Regions from separate parts of the Desulfofarcimen acetoxidans DSM 771 genome, predicted to be linked through region 2. Evidence: riboswitches for the same ligand, from Rfam matches in the RefSeq annotation. Region 2 holds a riboswitch; each other region holds the start of a gene.
The links. Region 2 has a riboswitch for cobalamin ahead of DTOX_RS24285 (Ig-like domain-containing protein). Riboswitches for the same ligand answer to the same signal wherever they lie in the genome.
Positions count from the first base shown of each region.

Region 1: linked by a shared signal. The riboswitch ahead of DTOX_RS18135 (energy-coupling factor ABC transporter permease) and the one ahead of DTOX_RS24285 (Ig-like domain-containing protein) in region 2 are both predicted to bind cobalamin.
Region 3: linked by a shared signal. The riboswitch ahead of glpX (class II fructose-bisphosphatase) and the one ahead of DTOX_RS24285 (Ig-like domain-containing protein) in region 2 are both predicted to bind cobalamin.

Region 1 is NC_013216.1:3,900,123-3,907,917, reverse strand. Features, by position in the region: gene DTOX_RS18160 (amidohydrolase) at 1-421, shown strand, start outside; gene DTOX_RS18155 (response regulator) at 548-955, shown strand; gene tsaE (tRNA (adenosine(37)-N6)-threonylcarbamoyltransferase complex ATPase subunit type 1 TsaE) at 1,254-1,733, shown strand; gene tsaB (tRNA (adenosine(37)-N6)-threonylcarbamoyltransferase complex dimerization subunit type 1 TsaB) at 1,714-2,439, shown strand; gene rimI (ribosomal protein S18-alanine N-acetyltransferase) at 2,442-2,891, shown strand; cobalamin riboswitch at 2,954-3,138, shown strand; gene DTOX_RS18135 (energy-coupling factor ABC transporter permease) at 3,531-4,277, shown strand; gene DTOX_RS18130 (energy-coupling factor ABC transporter substrate-binding protein) at 4,274-4,588, shown strand; gene cbiQ (cobalt ECF transporter T component CbiQ) at 4,663-5,445, shown strand; gene DTOX_RS18120 (energy-coupling factor ABC transporter ATP-binding protein) at 5,442-6,293, shown strand; gene DTOX_RS18115 (selenium metabolism-associated LysR family transcriptional regulator) at 6,474-7,376, opposite strand; tRNA gene DTOX_RS18110 (tRNA-Arg) at 7,559-7,633, shown strand; gene DTOX_RS18105 (sirohydrochlorin chelatase) at 7,788-7,795, shown strand, end outside.
Region 2 is NC_013216.1:2,081,613-2,089,407, forward strand. Features, by position in the region: gene DTOX_RS09625 (dockerin type I domain-containing protein) at 248-1,702, shown strand; cobalamin riboswitch at 1,869-2,062, shown strand; gene DTOX_RS24285 (Ig-like domain-containing protein) at 2,544-7,795, shown strand, end outside.
Region 3 is NC_013216.1:1,893,017-1,900,811, forward strand. Features, by position in the region: gene DTOX_RS08765 (YaiI/YqxD family protein) at 14-466, shown strand; gene typA (translational GTPase TypA) at 526-2,352, shown strand; gene DTOX_RS22105 (ribbon-helix-helix protein, CopG family) at 2,867-3,016, opposite strand; cobalamin riboswitch at 3,138-3,325, shown strand; gene glpX (class II fructose-bisphosphatase) at 3,622-4,617, shown strand; gene DTOX_RS08780 (putative polysaccharide biosynthesis protein) at 4,686-6,293, opposite strand; gene DTOX_RS08785 (thiamine diphosphokinase) at 6,417-7,067, shown strand; gene DTOX_RS08790 (3'-5' exoribonuclease YhaM family protein) at 7,181-7,795, shown strand, end outside.

The DNA.
Region 1 (7,795 bases), 1.8 Mb from region 2:
AATTGAGCATTGTACAGAGGGATACAAAGTAGCGGATGAACTGGCGCGCTTGAATATTCCGGCGATAATCGGACCTATAATTACTAACCGGGCCAAGGTTGAACTGCAGGGTATTAATCTTTCTAATGGTAAATATTTGGAGAAAGCCGGGGTTAATTTTGCTATAATGACAGATCATCCTGTTGTCCCAATACAGTACCTGGCGTTATCAGCCGGCCTGACGGTACAGGGCGGTTTGTCAGAAAAAACAGCACTGCAGGCAATAACAGTCAATGCTGCTAAATTACTGGGTTTGAATGGCCTGGGTACACTGGAAAAAGGTCAAAAGGCTGACTTGGTGGTTTGGTCAGGCCACCCCTTTGATCTAAGGTCAAAAGTTGAATTGGTTTACATTAATTGTAACTTGTTGTCATTCGATTAATAAAATATAGAAAATTTTTCTTAAAAGAAGGAATTTAAACCAACTACGACGAATCTATAATTATGCAATGTAATCTTTATACTTTTTTGTTAGCTGGTGTCATGTTTTGTCGGAGGTGGTTGAATAATGTTGAATTATTTAAAGGTGTTGGTTGTTGATGACCAGCCAGGTGTAAGGTATTTATTGAACATAATTATTGAGGAAGAGGGTCACAAAGTTTATACTGCCCAAAACGGTAAAGAAGCTGTGGATATGATTAGTTTGGTACATCCTGAACTGGTTTTAATGGATGTTCGTATGCCCGTTATGGGTGGTCTTGAGGCTCTTAAAATAATTAAAAAGATATCCCCTGATACAGAAGTAGTGATGATGACTGCCTATGGTGCAGAGGATACAGTAGAAGCTGCAATGCAAAATGGGGCATTAACTTGTATTGCCAAGCCTTTTGACATTGAAGAAATAAAAAATTTTCTCAAACAATATGTTTGGAATATATCTCGTGATGCCCTTAAAAATGGGTATCGCTGCGGTTAATATTGGAGAATTAAAAGCTAATGTTAGACTAGTAAAAATAATACAAATTTATTTTGCCAAAAATACTATGTAATATAATATATGGTAATGATAAAAACCTGGTCTTAAGATATTATTCGGAAATAAGCAGATTTTAAATTACGCCTTTCTAGATGAAAGACGTTTATTTTTTGGGGACAGTAGATAGAAATATATCCTGGCGAGAGAGTGTATTATTCTGTCGGTTTTTTTTATGAATTATGCTTCGGTAATTTTTGTGTTATAATATTTGTTATAATAATGTGCCTGGGGTGAATAAATGCCATTAATTATTACAACTTCACCTGCTGAGACTGAAGCAGTGGGCAAGAGTTTAGGGAAGTTGCTTATTGCCGGGGATGTTTTGTGTTTGAATGGTGGGTTGGGTGCCGGAAAAACTTGTTTTGCCCGCGGGGTGGCCAGGGGATTGGGTATTGAAGAGCCTGTTACCAGCCCTACGTTTACTTTAATTAATGAATATATAGGACGTGAACCCTTCTATCATTTTGATGTGTACAGGCTGGGCGGGCCTGAGGAAATGAACGATTTGGGCTATGAAGAGTATTTTTACGGACAGGGAGTTGCTCTTGTGGAGTGGGGGGAGCTGGTAAACGAACTGCTTCCGCCGGAGAGATTGGATATATGGTTGTCTGTTCCTGAGGAACATATAGAGCACCGGGAGATTAGGCTTGTTCCTTACGGAGAACGCTATTGTAGTTTGGCAGAGGAGATGTTGAATAGTGCCGGTACTGGGAATTGAAGCAGCCACTCCGGTAGCGACTGTCGGTATAGTTGACGGTGAAAAGGTTTTATCTGAGCGATTGCTTAATAACGGTCGAACACACTCGGTAAACTTGTTGCCTATGATTAAGGGTGTGCTGGAAGATGCGGGTGTAGTTCCGGCGAGTTTGGAGGGAATAGCCGTTTCTTCAGGTCCCGGATCTTTTACAGGCTTGCGTATTGGTCTGTCCACTGCCAAAACATTGGCTCAGGTTTGGAAAATACCGGTAGTGGGTGTTTCCACTCTGGATGTTTTGGCAAACGGTTTATCCGGAAACAACGCTTTGCTGTGCCCGATATTAAATGCCAGGAAAAATGAAGTATATACAGCTGTCTATAGCAACACCGACTTTTTATCGCTGGAATGCTTGGTTGGTCCTCTGGCTGTTAGTATCGAAGAACTGGTTTCTATATTACAAAAGAGTAATTTTGATTCGGGTTTTGTAATGTTTTTGGGAGACGGCGTACCTGTATATAAGGAGAAAATATTATCTTATCTGGGTAAACGGGTAATTTTTGCGCCGGCGCCATTGAGTTTTCCCAGGGGTGCGGTTGCCGCACAGTTGGGATGGAAGTTGCTTCAACAAGGGCTGGGTTTGCATCCTTTTGAACTCTTGCCGGAATATATCCGCTTATCTGAAGCCGAGCTGGTCTGGTTGCGAAAACAGGAGGCAAATAAGGTATAATCATGAATATAGAATTTGAGAAAATGAATGCTGCGCATCTGACAAGTGTAACAGCCATTGAGAACAGCAGTTTTATTACGCCCTGGTCCTACCAATCTTTTGTTTATGAACTGTCTCAAAACAGTTTTGCCTATTATATAGTAGCCTTGTTGAAAAATGAGGTGGTTGGCTATGCCGGCATGTGGATAATTTTAGATGAGGCTCATATTACTAATGTAGCAGTACACCCCGAACATAGGGGACGGAAAATAGGATATGCTTTGATGCAGCAGATGCTAATCAGGGCCGCGCTCAGGGGGGCTACTAAAATGACGTTGGAGGTAAGAAGTACTAATGAGCCGGCTAAGAAATTATACAACCTGCTTGGCTTTAAAGAATCCGGCATACGCAAGGGATATTATGAGGATACCGGAGAAGATGCCCTTATTATGTGGAAGGAAGATCTGTTTTAGTATTTTGATTTAGAAATAGGCATAGACACATTCATAAAAATGTGTTAGCATGTAGTTAAATTAATTCCATATAGTAAACGGGTGTTTTGCATTGCAAAACTTAAGGGAAGTTCAGAAGTGCTGACGCGGTCCCGCCACTGTGATAGGTAGCAAACTCACACAAGCCACCGGTTCTTTTTTGAGTCTGGGAAGGCGTGAGGGAGTGATGACCTTAAGCCAGGAAACCTGCCCGTTTTAAATTTGCCGTTGATCTACGAAAGATAGGGAGGTGAAATCCATCGTACCTGTGTATGCGGGTGCCTCGTATGCCTTGTCACCTTTCCGGTAACAGGGTTTTTTGGTTTTAACCAGTCAATTTAATATTTGAATAGGTGTTCTGTCTGGAGAAGACGGACTTAAAATAAGGAATAATAAAGGGAATGGTATCAAAACCTGTAGAGGAACTTGATGTCCATGATGATCTAAAGCCGAACCATGCCTATTGCTGACTTTGAGCGCTTCTCAGGGAGTGGTTGGCGATTTAACGCATTACCTTACCGGCTTAACATACTCCCGGTGGCTGCACACCGGCTTTTTTATTGCTTTTTATGTAGTATTTGACAAAATTTGGCATTATCTGGGGGTTGCAGTATGAATATGATGAAGGGGTATTTAACAGCTTTCTTAGCTATGCTGGGGTCATACTTTATTTTTCCTGATAACGCATACGCCATGCATATTATGGAAGGATTTTTGCCTGTCAAATGGAGTATTATCTGGTCGGTAATAACTTTACCGTTTATAATTGTAGGTCTATGGTCCATCCAGAAAAAGGTGTCTAATAGCCCGTCACTGAAGATGCTGTTGGGTTTAGCCGGGGCTTTTGCCTTTGTTCTGTCTGCTTTGAAACTGCCGTCGGTTGCGGGTAGTTGTTCTCATCCTACGGGAGTAGGGCTGGGAGCTATTTTGTTTGGGCCTTTTGCTATGAGCGTGCTGGGTGTCATTGTGTTGCTTTTTCAAGCACTGCTTCTGGCTCACGGAGGTTTAACCACGCTGGGGGCCAATACTTTCTCCATGGCTGTGGCAGGTCCTTTTGTGTCTTATGGCATCTTTAAGCTTTTGCAAAAATTTGGGACCCCGTTATGGATATGTGTATTTATGGCTGCCGCACTGGGGGATTTGGCTACATACCTGACTACTTCTTTTCAACTGGCACTGGCTTTCCCTTCGGAAACAGGAGGTGTATTAGCCTCTATGTATAAATTTGCCGCTGTTTTTGCAGTTACACAGTTGCCGCTGGCTATCAGTGAAGGTTTATTGACAGTACTGGTAATGAATGTGCTGACTGTTCACAGTAAGAGTGAATTGGAGGAATTATCCGCGCTGACAAGGGAGGTTAAGGCATGAGTGTAACAGCAAAAAACACTGTTCTGGTGCTGTTGGTTTTGGCGCTGGTGATTGTCCCCCTAGTGATGAATAATGCGCCTGAATTCAGAGGCGCAGATGATCAGGGGAAAGAATTGATCGGACAGATTGATAATAATTATCAACCCTGGTACAGTTCTTTATGGGAGCCTCCCGGCGCAGAGATGCAAAGCTTGTTATTTGCACTTCAGGCAGCTCTTGGCAGCGGTTTCATAGGTTATTATTTTGGTTATATGAAGGGAAAGAAAAAGCATCAGCAAGAGTTAGAGAGGGACTCAAAGATAACGAGCTGAATGTTGCGGAATTGAAGAACTAAATTTATAACCTTAATTTTCTTAGAGTAATATAAAAGGAGTAATACAAAGGGATGTTTTCTATTGACAGCTATGCTTATTCTAATAAACTGAGGAAAGTTCACCCGGCTGAAAAATGTGCTTTTGCCATGGTTACTTTAATAATTTGCCTTGCTGCTTCTTCACTTTTGACTTCTCTGGCGGTTTTATTGATTATGTCTGCAGCGGTTGTAGGTTATGCCGGAATCCCATTTCGGGTTTTTGCCGGGTTTATGTCTCTTCCGGTTTCATTTTTACTGGTAGGTGTGTTGACTATAGCCGTTACGGTTAGCAGAGAACCTGGGGTCTATCTTTGGGGTTTGTCTTTTTGGGGGTTTAACCTGGGAATTACAGCAGCAGGAGTCGCTGCTGCTGTAATTCTTTTATTTAAGTCACTGGGGGCGGTTAGCTGTCTGTATTTTTTGTCTTTGACTACTCCTATGATTGACATAATATATGTATTGCGAAAAATGAAAGTGCCGGCTTTATTTATTGAACTCATGACACTCATTTATCGTTTTATTTTTGTTCTGGCAGAAACCGCAGAAAAAATATATACGTCGCAATCTTCCAGACTGGGTTATGCCGGTGTTAATGTCTCTTTCTCTTCTCTGGGGGAACTGGCCTCAACACTTTTTATTAAATCTTTTCACCGTTCACAAATGCTTTTTCAGGCACTATCTTCCCGTTGTTATACGGGTGGTTTGAATGTTCTGGATAACTATTATGAATTTTCTATTAAAAATATGCTCTTTATTGCAGCGCTGGATCTGGGGATAGCAGCTCTGTCATTATACTCCGGAGGTGGACAGCTTTGAAAGAATACATTTTGGAAGCCAAAGGGGTTGAGTTTAGATATCCGGATGGCACCGGTGCTTTGAACGGGATTAATATAGCTGTTGAGAAGGGTAAAAAAGTGGCTGTTTTAGGTTCCAATGGGGCGGGTAAATCCACTCTTTTTCTTCACTTTAACGGTATATTAAAGCCGCACAAGGGCAATATTTTGTTTAACGGTCAGCCGGTTTGCTATAAGCACAAGCAGTTAACCGAATTGCGTAAGAATGTTGGAATAGTTTTTCAGGATCCGGACACTCAGTTGTTTTCTGCCAGTGTTTGGCAAGAGATATCTTTTGGGCCGATTAATTTAGGATTGCCAAAAGAGCAAGTAATTCAAAGGGTTAATGCGGCAATGGAGGCAACCGGAATTACGGGTTTAAAAGACAGGCCAACGCATTTTTTGAGCTATGGACAAAAAAAGCGTGTATCCATAGCAGATATCCTTTCGATGGAACCGCAAGTGATAATTTTTGATGAACCTACAGCCTGGTTGGACCCCAAGCTATCTTTACAGGTTATGGAGATATTTGATTTATTGAACCAGCAAGGTAAAACTGTTGTACTGTCTACACATGATGTGGATTTAGCCTATACCTGGGCCGATCACATTATTGTTATGGAGCAAGGTCAAGTCGTTGGGGAAGGACCTCCCGAAGTGATTTTTTTAAAAGAAGATCTTGTTTGCAATACGGGATTGGAGAGACCTTTTATCGTTGATATGTATTTGGAACTGAAGAAAAGCGGGTATATTTTGTCGAATAAGCCGTTGCCACGCACAAAAGAGGCCTTGTTTGCTTTGCTTGCCGCACAAAAAACTGCGGCAGTATAAGGAGTGGGATTAAGATAAAGTATTTAGTATGGCTTTGGATTGTGTCTTTAATTGGTATGATTATGGTAATACCTATTAAGTTATGGTCGAATAGAAATGTAATCTGTCCCCACTGCGGGATGAAAATCATGGTTAAGAAAAAGCGGGCCCAGGGTAGATGTACTTATTGTGGGGCTTTTTTTAAAAACCCTTATTATCGAGTTGGTGAAGAAAGTTGATGAAAGTTTCAGCAGTCCTGTTGAAGTATTTTCTCTTAGGATAAATAATATAAAGATTGCGGTCCAAAACAATATCCTCCAGTCTTAGGACAGCTATGTTTCTCCTATACTCATTTTCCGGTACTGCCCAGTGAGAGACAAAAGAAATACCCATGCCTGCTTCCACTGCTCCGATAATAGATTCAGTGCTGCCAAACTCTGCCGTGATGATTAAATTGTTGACATTAAGTCCCTTTGCCGTGAGTTTTTCCTCAACTGCATGCCTGGTGCCGGAATCACTTTCCCGCCATACCATTTGTTCTCCTGCTAATTCCACTGCCTTAACTGTTTTTCTGGTTGCGAAGGGATGTTCCAGTGGTGTAATTAAAACCAGTTCATCATCACTTAGCTTGATCGAAGCGATTTTATCGTGCAGCACCTTTGTCCCTATTGCACCTAGATGGATTTCGTGTTCCAGTAATTTTTCGATGACCTTGCCGCTGTCGGAGATCTCCAGAACTGTTTTAACCTGAGGGTATTGTTTTTTAAATAAGCCTATGATTTTAGGTAAAATATATTGCCCGGGTATGGTACTGGCCCCTATTACTAAGTTGCCTCTAACTTCGGATATCATTTCATTAATTTCTTTTTCTGCTTGCTGCAGGCTATTTAGTATTATTTTGGCATGCCGGTTAAGCCTGTTTCCTGCTTCGGTAGGCACCATTTTTCTACCCAAACGCTCTAATAGCTTTATTCCGAAATGATCTTCTAAAGAGGCTATTTGTTTGCTAACCGCCGGCTGTGTTATGTTTAGTGCTTTCGCTGCTTTAGAGATACTATTGAATTCAATAACAGTAACGAATGTTTGCAGAAAATTAAAGTTCATTGTTTTCTCCCTTTAGTATAGAGCTTACGAAGAGCCCAGAATAATCAAAACCTAATTTAGTCATATTATATAACTGTTTGTTATAATCATAAAGTATGTTAAGTAATTTTATACAAGAATATTTTTGGCTTGCATTGATAACTGAAATTGGGTATAATATTTTTATGCCTAAAAAGCATTATGCGCCTATAGCTCAGAGGATAGAGCGCCGGCCTCCGGAGCCGGAAGCGCAGGTTCGATTCCTGCTAGGCGCACCACTGAAAGCCGGCCAAACCTTGCAGTTAGGTTGGCATTTGTTTTTTTATGACAAGATAACTTATTAGTATTTCAAATAATCTGTTGAAATATTGTGAAAATTGCTGTATAATTTCCGGAGGATATTTTTAATGTTTACGGGAGGTATTATTAAGAATGAAAAA
Region 2 (7,795 bases):
CCGGCTTTTGCGGAAAAGCCGGGTCTTTTGGTGTTATTCGACCGGATTTTTTATTATTCTTTATTTAGCCGGCTGCTGTTTTGAAAAGTTGCAGCCTTTTTATTGAAGGGGGGTGATGCTATCCATTGTGTAATCAGTTATACAGGAGGTGAAAATTTACAAAAAAACGCCCGATTAGTGCAATCTGATTATTAAACCCTGCCGGTCAAGAGAATCAGATATGGTCTAAGAAAAAGGAGGTATAATAATGATCGTTAAATGGGGAAAAAATAAGTTTTTGGTCTTTTTCACCGTCATGCTGTTATTTCTGCTGACGGCGAATGCTGCCTTTGCGGCTGACTGGACCAAATTCCAGAAGGACAATGTTAACAGCGGTGTAACAACCGATAACCCGCCGATAGACCCGAATCCTAACTTTGTGATGACCGATTTGCCTAACGCGGGTTGGAACGGTACGGATATTCCGCCATTGGTTGTCAATGAGGGCGGCGTTTACTACGCCTATGTGTTTAACAGCACCCCCAGCGACGCCAGAATATATAAAATCAATTGCAGTGACGGCACTACCCCCACAGGTTGGACCGACGGCATTATAGTAGACTCCGACGGGGGCTTCCAGTTGGGTACGCCGGTGATTAGCGGCACCACTCTGTACTTGGGGGTAACCGAAGGAAATCAGAACAAACTGAAAAAAATAGAAAATATTGCATCCACTCCAAAAGTTGACACCTTGATCCCCATCAGTGATTCGGGACAGTTCAACACTCCCTTTGTCCTTGACGGGAACAATCTTTACTTTGGTCTCTGGAATCCTCCGGGCACCGGCAAGTACTATAAGGTGGATCTCAGCAGCAACACTGTGACTACCTTCACCCCCTCCGTCAGCGGCGAAGGGTTCTACTGGGCCGGTGTTGCTATCATCAACGACTACCTTGTCTTCGGCGGGGATAAGTCCAAGGTGTATGTGGTGGATAAGAACACAATGAGTCTTCTTAGTTCCGGTTCCATAAAGGACATTGAGTCAAATGCGGCGGAAATTCGCTCGTCCATTTGCTACAACAGCTCGAATAGTGAAATCTACTTCACCGACAAGGGTGGCTTCTTGTGGTGTTATGGTATTGATAATAGTGGAAGTTTAACCTATCGGTGGCACGCCGGCATTGGCTATTCCACTTCCACTCCGGTTTATGATAACGGCAAAATCTATGTAGGCCGGGGCAACTTTAGTGATGGGAAAATATACTGTTATAATGAAAACGGAAGCAAGCTGTGGGAATACTCGACGGACGGCGGTGTCCAGTCTTCACCTGTAATTTACTGTAAAGGTGGCAACACCTATATTTATTACACCACCAACAGCGCGTCCGGCAAAGGCTATTGCCTCAAGGATGATGGCAGCAGCCGCACCGTTGTCTGGATTGTGCCTTCCTCTGGGGGGACCTATACCGTGCAGGGCATGGCAGCCTCGGGGAACTATGTGGTCTTCGGCAATGATTACGGGCAAATTTTTATGATTCGTTCCAATTCCGATTCCGGCTATGATTTGAACAGTGATGGAAGTGTGAATGTGCAGGATATTATTCTGGTGGGCCAGCATTTTGGCGAGAGCGGTACCCCGGGCTGGAGCAATTTTGATATTAACCGGGACGGCAAAGTGGACGTGTTGGATATGATCGCAATAGGCCAGTACTTTACTTTATAATAGAAGCGGAAAATATATGGCCTAGGGGTTATATTTTACCCGGTTTTCTAACTTAATCTTTTCTAAACCTTAAAAAGTATCGCTTTTTCTGGGCTTATGTTGTGAATATAAAAATTTTTAACAAAGAATAATGGACAACACAGTCAAATGATGTTAGTATATAATCAATTAAATAGTTTATCCAGGTGCTTCCGGTTATACCGGGAGTGAAAAGGGAACCGGGTGAAATTCCCGGACGGTCCGGCCACTGTAAATGGGGAGCTGCTTCCAAAATGCCACTGGGTCTTTGAGAAACCCGGGAAGGTTGGAGGTATGCTGTGAGCCATAAGTCAGGAGACCTGCCTGGGTATCAGGTGATTATTGCCTTCCGTGGAAAGGCTTCAGTGCTATGGGGTATTGTAAAGAGAGGTGTTGTGCCTTTTAGAAAGACCCGGCTTTTGCGGAAAAGCCGGGTCTTTCATATTTTACCCGGCTTTTTTTACTTGACCTTTGAAAAATTATGCTTTTGCTGGGTTTGTGAATGACTGTAAGTTTATATTGAAATTTTGAAGGGAGGTGATGTTTATACGAAATGCGAAAAAACACCCGTTTATTACAATCTAATTATTAAACCCTGCCGGTCAAGAGAATCAGAATGTAAAAAACGGATGTATTTAAATTATATCATGTTTTTACTGTTAGCATCAATAGTGGGCTTGGAGTGATTGTCGTTTGAACTGAATAGCAGTACTAAGTTTGTTATACCACTGGCAAGGATTCATTGCGGTGAAAGCGGGGAGGGAACAGGCGCTGCGAAGCGCTTTTACCTTTCCCCGAGTTGACTTAAGGAGGCACTAGCGGCATGAATAATCTATTCATACCAATGTATAAAATCCTAGTGAGGGTTCTGCTCATTATCGTTGTGGCATCAGGCTTTCTATTTAACTCTCTTGACCTGCAGGGAACGAAAGTCGAAGCGTCAACAAGCGGTGCAACTACATTGAGTATTGAGCCGGTGACAAAGAATGTCAGCGCCGGTGACACCTTCACCCTGAATGTGTTGGTTGCCCCGGCTACAGCAATAGCCGGGGCGCAATTCAACTTGAGCTACGACCCGGCAGTGCTGCAAATTAACTCAGTAACCGAGGGTGGATTGCTCAAGCAGAACGGCAATACTTCCTTCTTTCTGCCTGGCGACATTGATAATACCGAAGGGTTGCTTAAGAATGTTGCCGGAGCTATCACTACCTCCGGCGGCGAAGTGAGCGAGGAGGGAGTCTTGGCCACCGTTACTTTTACAGCTAAGGCCTCCGGTACATCCACCCTCACTCTGAGCAATGTCATAGCCGGCAGTAAGGTGGGTCAGTCCGTACCGGTACAGGTTATTGGCGGCAGCGTCACTGTACAGGGAGGAACAAGCAGCGAATCGGTTAGCGGAGTCAGCTTGGATCAAACCAGCTGCAGCCTGACCGTGGGAGAAACCGGCCAGCTAACCGCCACTGTCCAGCCGGCAAATGCCAGCAACAAAAATGTTACCTGGACATCAGACAATGAAGCAGTGGCCACAGTAGACGCCACCGGCAAAGTAACGGCAGTATCCGCCGGCACGGCCAATATCACCGTGACCACGGCAGACGGGGGCTTCACCGCCACCTGCGCAGTCACTGTACAGGGAGGAACAAGCAGCGAATCGGTTAGCGGAGTCAGCCTGGACAAAACCAGCTGCAGCCTGACCGTGGGAGAAACCGGCCAGCTAACCGCCACTGTCCAGCCAGCTAACGCCAGCAACAAAGACGTTATCTGGAGTTCAGACAACGAAGCAGTGGCCACAGTAGACGCCACCGGCAAAGTAACGGCAGTATCCGCCGGCACGGCCAATATCACCGTGACCACGGCAGACGGGGGCTTCACCGCCACCTGCGCAGTTACAATTACAACCGGCAGTGCCACTATAGTGGGCATCGACCCGGCGACGAAGACTGTCAGTGCCGGTGACACCTTTGACCTGGATGTTCTGATTACCCCGGCCACAGCGATAGCCGGAGCGCAGTTCAATCTGAGTTACGACCCGGCAGTGCTGCAGGTTAACTCAGTAACCGAAGGCGGATTGCTCAAACAAAACGGCAACACTTCCTTCTTCCTGACCGGCGTCATTGATAATAACAGCGGGCTGCTCAATAATGTTGCCGGAGCTATTACTACTTCCGGCGGAGAAGTGAGCGGAGCGGGATCTCTGGCTGTCATCTCATTTACGGCCAAGGCCACAGGTACGTCCACCCTTACTTTGAGCAATGTCATAGCCGCCAATAAAGCGGCCCAAGCCGTACCGGTACAGGTTAACGGCGGCAGCGTCACTGTACAGGGAGGAACAAGCAGCGAATCGGTTAGCGGAGTCAGCCTGGACAAAACCAGCTACAGCCTGACCGTGGGAGAAACCGGCCAGCTAACCGCCACTGTAGCACCGGCAAATGCCAGCAACAAAAATGTCACCTGGACATCAGACAATGAAGCAGTGGCCACAGTAGACGCCACCGGCAAAGTAACGGCAGTATCCGCCGGCACGGCCGATATCACCGTGACCACGGCAGACGGGGGCTTCACCGCCACCTGCGCAGTCACAATTGCAACCGGCAGCGTCACTATAGTGGGCATCGACCCGGCGACGAAGACTGTCAGTGCCGGTGACACCTTCAACCTGGATGTTCTGATTACCCCGGCCACAGCGATAGCCGGAGCGCAGTTCAATCTGAGTTACGACCCGGCAGTGCTGCAGGTTAACTCAGTAACCGAAGGCGGATTGCTTAAACAAAACGGCAACACTTCCTTCTTCCTGACCGGCGTTATTGATAATAACAGCGGGCTGCTCAATAATGTTGCCGGAGCCATTACTACTCCCGGCGGAGAAGTGAGCGGAGAGGGATCTTTGGCTGTCATCTCATTTACGGCCAAGGCCACAGGTACGTCCACCCTTGCTTTGAGCAATGTCATAGCCGCCAATAAAGCGGCCCAAGCCGTACCGGTACAGGTTAACGGCGGCAGCGTCACCGTACAGGGAGGAACAAGCAGCGAACCGGTCAGCGGAGTCAGCCTGGATCAAACCAGCTACAGCCTGACCGTGGGAGAAACCGGCCAGCTAACCGCTACTGTAGCACCGGCAAATGCCAGCAACAAAAATGTTACCTGGACATCAGACAATGAAGCAGTGGCCACAGTAGACGCCACCGGCAAAGTAACGGCAGTATCCGCCGGCACGGCCAATATCACCGTGACCACGGCAGACGGGGGCCTCACCGCCACCTGCGCAGTCACCGTACAGGGAGGAACAAGCAGCGAATCGGTCAGCGGAGTCAGCTTGGATCAAACCAGCTGCAGCCTGACTGTGGGAGAAACCGGCCAGCTAACCGCCACTGTAGCACCGGCAAATGCCAGCAACAAAAATGTCACCTGGACATCAGACAATGAAGCAGTGGCCACAGTAGACGCCACCGGCAAAGTAACGGCAGTATCCGCCGGCACGGCCAATATCACCGTGACCACGGCAGACGGGGGCTTCACCGCCACCTGCGCAGTCACAATTGCAATCGGCAGCGTCACTATAGTGGGCATCGACCCGGCGACGAAGACTGTCAGTGCCGGTGACACCTTTGACCTGGATGTTCTGATTACCCCGGCCACAGCGATAGCCGGAGCGCAGTTCAATCTGAGTTACGACCCGGCAGTGCTGCAGGTTAACTCAGTAACCGAAGGCGGATTGCTTAAACAAAACGGCAACACTTCCTTCTTCCTGACCGGCGTTATTGATAATAACAGCGGGCTGCTCAATAATGTTGCCGGAGCCATTACTACTCCCGGCGGAGAAGTGAGCGGAGAGGGATCTTTGGCTGTCATCTCATTTACGGCCAAGGCCACAGGTACGTCCACCCTTGCTTTGAGCAATGTCATAGCCGCCAATAAAGCGGCCCAAGCCGTACCGGTACAGGTTAACGGCGGCAGCGTCACCGTACAGGGAGGAACAAGCAGCGAACCGGTCAGCGGAGTCAGCCTGGATCAAACCAGCTACAGCCTGGCCGTGGGAGAAACCGGCCAGCTAACCGCTACTGTAGCACCGGCAAATGCCAGCAACAAAAATGTTACCTGGACATCAGACAATGAAGCAGTGGCCACAGTAGACGCCACCGGCAAAGTAACGGCAGTATCCGCCGGCACGGCCAATATCACCGTGACCACGGCAGACGGGGGCCTCACCGCCACCTGCGCAGTCACCGTACAGGGAGGAACAAGCAGCGAATCGGTTAGCGGAGTCAGCTTGGATCAAGCCAGCTGCAGCCTGACTGTGGGAGAAACCGGCCAGCTAACCGCCACTGTAGCACCGGCAAATGCCAGCAACAAAAATGTTACCTGGACATCAGACAATGAAGCAGTGGCCACAGTAGACGCCACCGGCAAAGTAACGGCAGTATCCGCCGGCACGGCCAATATCACCGTGACCACGGCAGACGGGGGCTTTACCGCCACCTGCGCAGTCACTGTGCAGGAAGGAACAAGCAGCAAGCCGGTTACCGGAGTCAGTCTGGATAAAACCAGCGACAGCCTGACTGTGGGAGGAACCGCTCAGCTAACTGCCGCTGTCCAGCCGGCTGACGCCAGCAATAAAGACGTCACCTGGAGTTCAGACAATGAAGCAGTAGCCACAGTAGACGCCACCGGCAAAGTGACGGCAGTATCCGTTGGTACGGCCAATATTACCGTGACCACGGCAGACGGGGGCTTTACCGACACCTGTGTAATTACTGTGCCGCAAGTTGTTAATCTTGATCCGGATTCCAACAGTATTGCTGTTACTAACAATCCTATGGAAGTCAATGTTCCTAAAGATGTGGCTAATCCTCAGATAACATTAACACCGTCTTCTGGCGGCAGCTTTACCATGCCGCAGGTTAAAGTTAAGGCCGATACCTCTCTGGGAACAGTATCAGTGGGAATTTCCGCGGGAACGCAAATCACTGGTCCGGCAGACTGGAACGGAATCATAGCGCTTCCCCAAGTGTTGCTTAATAATGCTGTTACAGTTACTCCAACCAGCGGTAAAACTGCTACAGTTGAAGCAGTGGTTGAAATTGGTGCAAGTAATGATGTTGCGCTGACCTTTGATCATGCTGTAAGAATGCTTATACCAGGCATGGCAGGCAAACAGGCCGGTTATGTCCGGGGGGGCGTCTTCCAGAAAATAGAGACCCTTTGTGAGCAGGATAGTCAGGAATGGGCTGATAGTAACCTTCCAGCAGAAGGCGCAGGAAAAATAGATGTTAATGGAGACTTAGTAATTTGGACCAAGCACTTCACTAAATTCGTCACCTATACTGAAACCGCTGTTGGCGGTGGAGGCGGTGGCGGAGGCGGTGGAAGCAGTACAACTACACCCAGTGTTCAGACAAGTGAGGCAGCAGGCATTACAGAAAGCTCCGCTACCCTGAACGGCAGCATTACCTCCAGTGGCGGATCGGCCGTCACCTCATACGGTTTTGTTTGGGGTACCGATCAGAACAATCTGGACAAAAAAGTGCAGGTAGGAACAGACAATCACAGCGGGTCTTTTCAGACAAATCTCAGCGGATTGACAGCCGGGATCACTTATTACTTTAAGGCCTATGCGGTTAACTCCAAAGGTACGAAGCAAGGTGCAATAAAGCAGTTTACCGCTGCTGCGGCTGCTCAACAGCCTTCCGTTGAAGTTACGTCGCCGAATGGCACACCAAGCAATGTAAAGAGCTTCTCTGATGTTGCCAATAGCCACTGGGCATACAATGCTATTTCCCAGCTGAGTAAGAACGGCTTGGTCAATGGCTATCCTGATGGTACCTTCCGGCCCGACAGGGAGATGAGCAGAGCGGAGTTTGTTACCGTTTTGAGCAAGGCGCTGCAACTGCCGGATTATAAGCCGGCGGCATCTACCTTTGGTGATGTTGCGGCTTCCGATTGGTATGCCGGGGCGGTGGAAACTGTTGTTCATGCCGGTATTATCAGCGGTTATGGAAATGGCAGTTTTGGACCGAACGATTCGGTTACCAGAGAACAGGCATCAGTCATTCTGGTTAAAGCTTTGGGCAAAAACAA
Region 3 (7,795 bases), 190 kb from region 2:
CCGGAGGAACGATATGAGCAGAAAAATAATTGTGGATGCAGACGCTGTGCCTAGAAAGGTTCTTCATATATGCCGGCAGGCAGCAGATGAATTCTCTATACCGCTATGGACGGTAGCAAGTTTTAATCATTGCATAGATTCGCACAGGCATGTAGTGGTGGGCAACGCTTCGCAGGAAGCGGATATTTATCTGATGAATATGACTGTCAAAGATGATATAGTGGTAACTCAGGACTGGGGATTAGCCGCTATGGTGCTGGGTAAAGGTGCTGCCGCTCTTTCGCCGTATGGCCGGATATACCAGACATCTACAATAGAGTTTCTCTTAGAAGAAAGAGAGATTAAGGCCAGATTCAGGCGGGGTGGCGGGAAAACTAAAGGCCCGCACAAAAGAACCACGGAAGATGACAATAAATTTAAGCAAAGTTTGCTGATTCTCCTTAAGGCAAAAGAAAGTAAATTATAATTGTATAAAACATAGAAACCTGTTATAATATTTAATGTTTGTATAGGAGGAATTGAGTAATGATTAAACAGGAGAACTTAAGAAATATTGCTATAATTGCTCACGTCGATCATGGGAAAACCACACTGGTTGACAGTATGTTAAAGCAATCCGGTATTTTTCGGGATAACCAGCATGTGGCTGAACGGATCATGGATTCCAACGATCTGGAAAAGGAACGGGGAATAACCATACTGGCCAAAAATACTTCTGTTCGTTATGATGAGACCAAGATAAATATAGTCGATACTCCCGGTCACTCGGATTTCGGGGGGGAAGTTGAGCGCGTCTTGAAAATGGTAGACGGTGTGCTGCTTTTAGTGGATGCTTTTGAAGGACCAATGCCGCAGACCAAGTTTGTCCTGCGCAAAGCACTGGAACTTAAACTTATGCCAATAGTAGTAATAAATAAGATTGATCGCCCGGATGCCAGGATATATGAAGTGGAAGATGAAATTTTAGGACTGTTTATTGATTTAGGCGCCAGCGAAGAACAGCTTGAATATCCGGTAATCTATACCTCAGCCAGAGCAGGTACGGCCTCTCTTGATTCAGAACAGTCCGGCACCGACCTGAGGCCTTTGTTTGGAGCTATATTGGAGCATGTTAAGGCACCGCAGGGTGAAGCAGAGTCTCCGCTGCAGTTATTGGTCAATAACACCGATTATGACTCTTATCAGGGACGCATGGCTGTTGGCAGAATCAGCAGAGGTAAAATGAACAGTGGACAGCAGGTAGCTTTGATAAATCATGATGGTAAAATTACGGCAGCTAAAATAGGCAGGTTATACGTTTATGAGGGCCTGGAGAGGGTAGAGGCTCTGGAAGCAGGTTGCGGTGAAATAGTGACCTTTGCCGGTTTAGCGGAGGTTAATATCGGTGATACAGTGGCCTGTAAGGATAACCCGCAGCAATTGCCGCCAATTACTGTCGACGAACCTACAATAAAAATGAACTTTATAGTTAATGACAGTCCTTTTGCGGGTCAGGAGGGAAAACACCTGACTTCACGGGAAATTCGCGCCCGCCTGTTTAAAGAAATCGAGAAAAATGTGAGTATGAGAGTGGAAGAGACGGCAGACACCGATGTCTTTGTAGTGAGCGGCAGAGGCGAACTTCACCTGTCTATATTAATAGAAAATATGCGGCGTGAAGCTTATGAATTGCAGGTATCCAAACCCGAGGTAATCTATAAAAGAGAAGCAGGACAGCTTTTAGAACCCATGGAACTGTTGGTTATTGATATTCCAGAAGATAAGATGGGCCCGGTAATGGAGATGCTGGGTGTACGCAAAGGTGAAATGATCAATATGATCAGCCAGAGCGGGGGACAGCTTCGCTTGGAATTCAATGTTCCGGCTCGGGGTTTGATTGGTTTTCGTTCTCATCTACTAACAGAAACCCGCGGTCATGCGGTGATGAATCACACCTTTAACGGTTACGAGCCTTTTAAGGGGGAAATGCAAAGCCGCTATCAGGGAGTTTTGGTGGCGCTGGAAACAGGAGAGGCTACAACCTATGGTCTTTATTCGGCACAAGAAAGAGGCACACTGTTTATTACACCGGGCACAAAAGTATATGAGGGCATGATCGTTGGTGAGAACAGCCGTGAACAGGATCTGGAAGTGAATGTATGTAAAAAGAAGCATTTGACCAATATGAGATCCAGTACAGCTGAAAACGCATTAAGATTGGAAGAACCCAGGCACTTTAGTTTAGAGGAAGCGCTTGAGTATTTAGATGATAATGAGTTGCTGGAAATTACGCCTTTGAGCCTGAGACTGCGCAAAAAAATATTGGACAAAGACAACCGTTACAAGGCCAATAAAAATTCTAAACCGGCATGATATGAAGGAACCGCATATCTGCCGGTTTTTTTTAGGGAAATTATAGTTGAAATGAATCCATGGATAAGTTAAGGTTAGTACTGCATAATTTTCAATGAGCATGAGTTCCTGTGACTGCAAGAAAGTCGCCTTAAGGCGGCTTTCTTGAGATGAGAGGGTTTGTGAAATTTTCGACTTTATATAATACAATTAACATTAATTTTACGTCCGTATAAGGTTAGCTAATTGCTTTTTAACATAAATCTGCTATTATATAAGTAAGAGTTGAATAATTAATGATTAGTGAATGGAGGTGTTATTTAGATGACCAGGGAATTAATTGAACGGATTTTGAGAGATGTCGGTTTGGAAAGCTTGGATGAGATTGAAACTGAAGAAGAAGACATGGAATGGTAAGACAGGAACTAAACTGGGGGGTGATTGTTATGGATATGCAAAGCTCTGTTAAGTAGGTCGGCACCACTGACAAAAGTGTGTGCCGGCCTTTACTTTTTACTCTAGGAAATTATGCCTATTAAGCATCCTTTTCACTTAAGTAATTAGTTAGTGCTTCCCGGATTATGGCTGTCAATTGTTTTCCACTCTTTTCTCGGTAATTATCTAATTTAATTTTTAATTCCGGATCAATTCTTACGGTCAACCGTGCATATTTATCTTTAACCATTATTAAACACCTCCTAAAATATGATATTAGTGGAATGATGTGGTTGTGATTAATAAATTATAAATTTTTTGTATTGACATCTTTTTTATATGGTGATAAACTATTTATACATAAAAAACTAAATAATGATTATCTGTCAGGTACCTTTAACAAGGATAATAGGGAAACAGGTGTGAGTCCTGTACGGTCCCGCCACTGTAAATGGTGAATTTGTTTTCGAAAAGCCACTGTAGGTATAAAAACTTATGGGAAGGCGGAAACAAATGATGAGCCATAAGTCAGGAGACCTGCCTGTCATTTTATACATAATTGGCCTTTCGGTGTAGAAGGTAATGTAGGTAACAATGTTATTGATACATTACTCTAGTCAAGCGGCTGGGGTTTTATAATTTATAAACCTAATTTTTCTAAAAATTTTACCCATCCTGTCTTTTTTTAGATTTCCCGGTATATATTTAAATACCGGGATTTTTTTTTGCTATTTATAAGTAACTTTTTTATTAACTTAAACCTTACCAAAGTCTATATCATGTTATAATAAAGTTAGTATAAATCTTCCTTTCAAAGATATAGTATAACTTAACAATATCAGGAGTGTGGTAAAATTGGAACGTGAATTAACTTTAGAACTGGTTAGGGTGACGGAAGCTGCCGCTCTGGCTTCAGCCCACTGGATGGGAAGGGGTAAAAAAATGGAGGCTGATGAAGCCGCTACCAATGCTATGCGAGATATGTTTGACTCGGTAGCCATGTGCGGTACGGTAGTTATCGGAGAGGGAGAGATGGATGAGGCTCCTATGCTCTATATCGGAGAAAAAGTTGGCTGTGCATGTTCCCCGAAGGTAGATGTAGCGGTTGATCCTCTGGAAGGTACCAATATACTGGCTAAAGGCCATCAGAATGCCATGAGCGTAATTGCTATTGCTGATCATGGCAATCTTCTGCATGCACCGGATATGTACATGCAGAAGCTGGCTGTGGGACCCAGGGCTGCCGGAAAGGTTCATATTGATGATCCTATAGAGAGAACCTTGGAAATAGTGGCAAAAGCTAATAATAAACGGATAAGTGACTGTACCGTTATGATCTTGGAGCGCCCCCGCCATGAGAAATTAATCGAAGCGGTACGCTGTGCCGGAGCCAGGGTAAGATTAATTGGAGATGGTGACGTGGCGGCAGCTATTAACGTTGCTTTTGATTTTACCGGTATAGATATTTGTGTTGGCAGCGGTGGTGCCCCGGAAGGGGTTATTGCCGCGGCTGCGCTGAAATCTCTGGGTGGAGAAATGCAGGGACGTTTACTTCCTGAAAGTGAAGAAGAATATAACCGGTGTTTAAAAATGGGTTTAAGCGATCCGGTGAAAATACTGTATATGGATGATTTGGTTAAGGGTGACGATGCTATATTTGCCGCTACCGGTGTAACTGACGGTGAACTGTTAAAAGGCGTTCGTTTTTTAGGCGGGGATCGGGCTGAAACTACCTCTCTCGTGACCAGAGCTAAAACAGGTACTGTTAGAACTATAAAAGCTATTCATTATTTGCCGAATAAGCCTAATCTGGCACATGAGTGTTTTACTAATAGTTATATAATTAGATAGGGTTAAAATATCAAATTTGATTTGTAGAAAAAAGAGAGCAGATTCCGATTCGGTATCTGCTCTCTTTCTTAGGCTTTGTTGAAAATCCTGGCCGTTTTGGCCGCTAAGTGGCCTAATTTAGGTATTCTCCCCAGTTCCTCGGCGGTTAGAATACCACCTAGTATTACCGTTAAAGCATAGATAGCTGCTCCGATAATAATACCTGTGATTGTGGCCATTCCGTTGCTTTGGGTGTATGTAATTACTAGATGATAAGACTCCCACACGCAGGCTGCCATTAATAAAGTGGCCAGACCGGGTTTAACAATAGTTGCTTTAAATTTAAAATTAAAGCCGACATACTTGGCAATAGTAGCAATATTGAGAGTTGATGATATAACAAACATTATTACCTGGGATATTGCTGCTGCTCTGATTCCTAATGGACTTGGGGTGAGGTAATAAGTAAAACCAATTTTAAAGATTATCCCAACTAATAAATTTCTGACCGGAATAGATATTTTGCCTATTCCTTGGAGCACTCCGGTAGTTACCAGGTGTATTGACCAGAATACGATGCTGAAAGCTACATAAGCAAGGGGAACGCCCGCCGGCTCATTGTTAAATATAAAAAGGGTCAGGTGAGGGGCCAGCACGAACAGTCCCGCTGCTGCCGGCAGTGCAAAAATGGTAGCCAGCCTTACACCCTGAGCAGCTTGCTGCCTGATTTTTTCATAATCTTTAATTGCATAGGCTTCAGCTATAGATGGAACCAGGCTCGTTCCCATTGACAGGGCAAAGGCAATGGTGATATTTATAAAGGACATGGCCATCTGGTTAAACTGCCCATAAAAAGCCGTGGCCTGCTGTTGTGTATAGCCTATTAATTGCAGGCGGTCAATAATCAGCTTATTGTCTATGATTCCTGTTATAGACAGAGCAACACTGGCAAAGGAAATTGGCAGAGCCGTGGCAAATATTTCTTTAAAGATATCCCAGTTCGAGTTCTTGGCCTTAGTGGTAACTGTATTTTGCCACTCTTTGAAATTATGCCGTTCCCTCCAGTGGTAGTAAAGCATAATCATGGCAGCTAATACGGCACCCGGCAGGGCTCCTAAATTGGCTCCGGCTGCTGCTATAGCCAGTCCCTTGGGTAATAGAAGGTAACTTAGAGTGACCGTGCCAATAGCCAGCAGTACCTGATCTGCTATCTGGGAGACGGCAACTACTGTCATGTTCTGCATCCCCTGAAAAAGGCCGCGGTAGGCGGAAGTGGTGGCGGCAAAAAAAACTATAGGTGCCACAGCCCTGAGCCCGTAAAAACTGTCCGGGGTAGCCACAATACCTGTTTCCACCAGCCACTCGGCGCCGAAGAACAGTAGAAAAGAGAAAGATAAACCGATGGACAGCATAGCGGCCCGCGCCAGCTTAAAGGTTGTATAAGCGTCCCTGTACTGGCCGGAAGCAATTTTCTCAGAAACCAGCCTGGCCACTGCTACGGGGATGCCGGCAGTGGAAATGGTGAACAGAAGATAGTAAAATTGATTGGGTATTGCGTAAATGCCCAATCCTTCATCACCCAGCATGCGACCCAGAGGAATTCTGTATGCTGCTCCTAAGAACCTGATTAAAATACCTGCTGTAGTGAGAATTAATGCTCCTTTTAGATAAGATTGCTTGTTGACACTTATACTCATATAATTTTGCAACCTCTTTTAGATTTATACCTGGATGCTTGACTTATTTATTTTACTACAATTAATGCCTAAAGGGAAAAAAAATACTCAATTTATTTGAAAAAAGTTCAAGGAGGACAGGTAATGCGCTGCGTAATATTTGCTAATGGTGAAATTAATAACTATAATCACCATAAAAAGTATTTAAAGGACTCTGATTATATTATTTGTGTTGACGGAGGAGCCAGGCACGCTGAAGCATTAAAGATAATTCCCCAGATGCTGATAGGTGATTTTGATTCTATTGCAGAGTCAACATTAGAAAAATTTCTTTCAGCAGGCAGTCAGGTGAAAAGATATCCACCTGAGAAGGATCAGGTGGATACAGAACTGGCAATTATTGAGGCTATTAAGCTGAAACCTGAGCAAATTCTTCTTATGGGTGTGCTGGGTGACCGCCTGGATCACACTTTGGCCAATATCCAGTTGCTTGTAATACCGGCAGCAAAGGAAATTGAATGCTGCATAATCAGTGATTGTCATATGATATCACTGATTATGCCGGAACACACGGCGGTTATTGAGGGTAAACCAGGGGATTTATTATCCCTTTTACCCTTAACACAAACTGTGCAGGGTGTAAATAGTTACGGGTTAAAGTGGAACTTGCATGACAGTGTTTTTACCTTTAATCAACCGTTGGGAATTAGCAATGTGTTGCAGGGGGAGAGTGCCTGGGTTAAAATAAAAGCGGGAATTATGCTTTTAATAAAAGTTTTTGAACCGGATATTTAAAAATCATCATGTGAGTCAAAGTGTAGAAGATTTTTATAATAATGTTTTAATAGAATGAAATCATTTCTGTTTTTAGTGTATAATATGTAAAGAGTAAATGCCGGAGGTAATTTATGAAGATACAGTATATTGAGAATATAAGACATGGTTTGCCAGTTGATTCAGTATATTTGCTGCAGTCCAAAAGATTGCAGGGTTTTAGGGGAAAGGCGGGAAAATTCCTTCTGGTGGTCCTGGGCGATAGGACAGGCAGTGTGGAGGCACGCATTTGGGAAAACGGAGAGGAATTGTACGATAAATTCAATCCCGGTGATCTGGTTAAAATTTCGGCCGATACAGGTGAATTTAAGGGAAAATTGCAGCTCAACATATCCTCTATAAATATATACAGAGGTAAAGATGTTGACTGGTCTGCTTTTTTACCTGTGAGTCCTAAGGACAAAAAAGAAATGCTTAAGTCTATGGATAGTATAATTATGTCTATAAATAATCCTGATTTGGCCGCTTTATTGAATTTATTTTTTTCCGATTCTGAATGGTTGAATAAGTACAGCACGGCTCCGGCGGCTAAAAAACACCACCAGGCTTATTTGGGCGGTTTGCTGGAGCATTCTTTAAACGTGGCTCAGGCCTGTCAACAAATTGCCCGGGTTTATACTCAGATTAACCGTGATCTGCTGCTTACCGGAGCCATATTGCATGATGTGGGAAAAATTGATGAATATAAA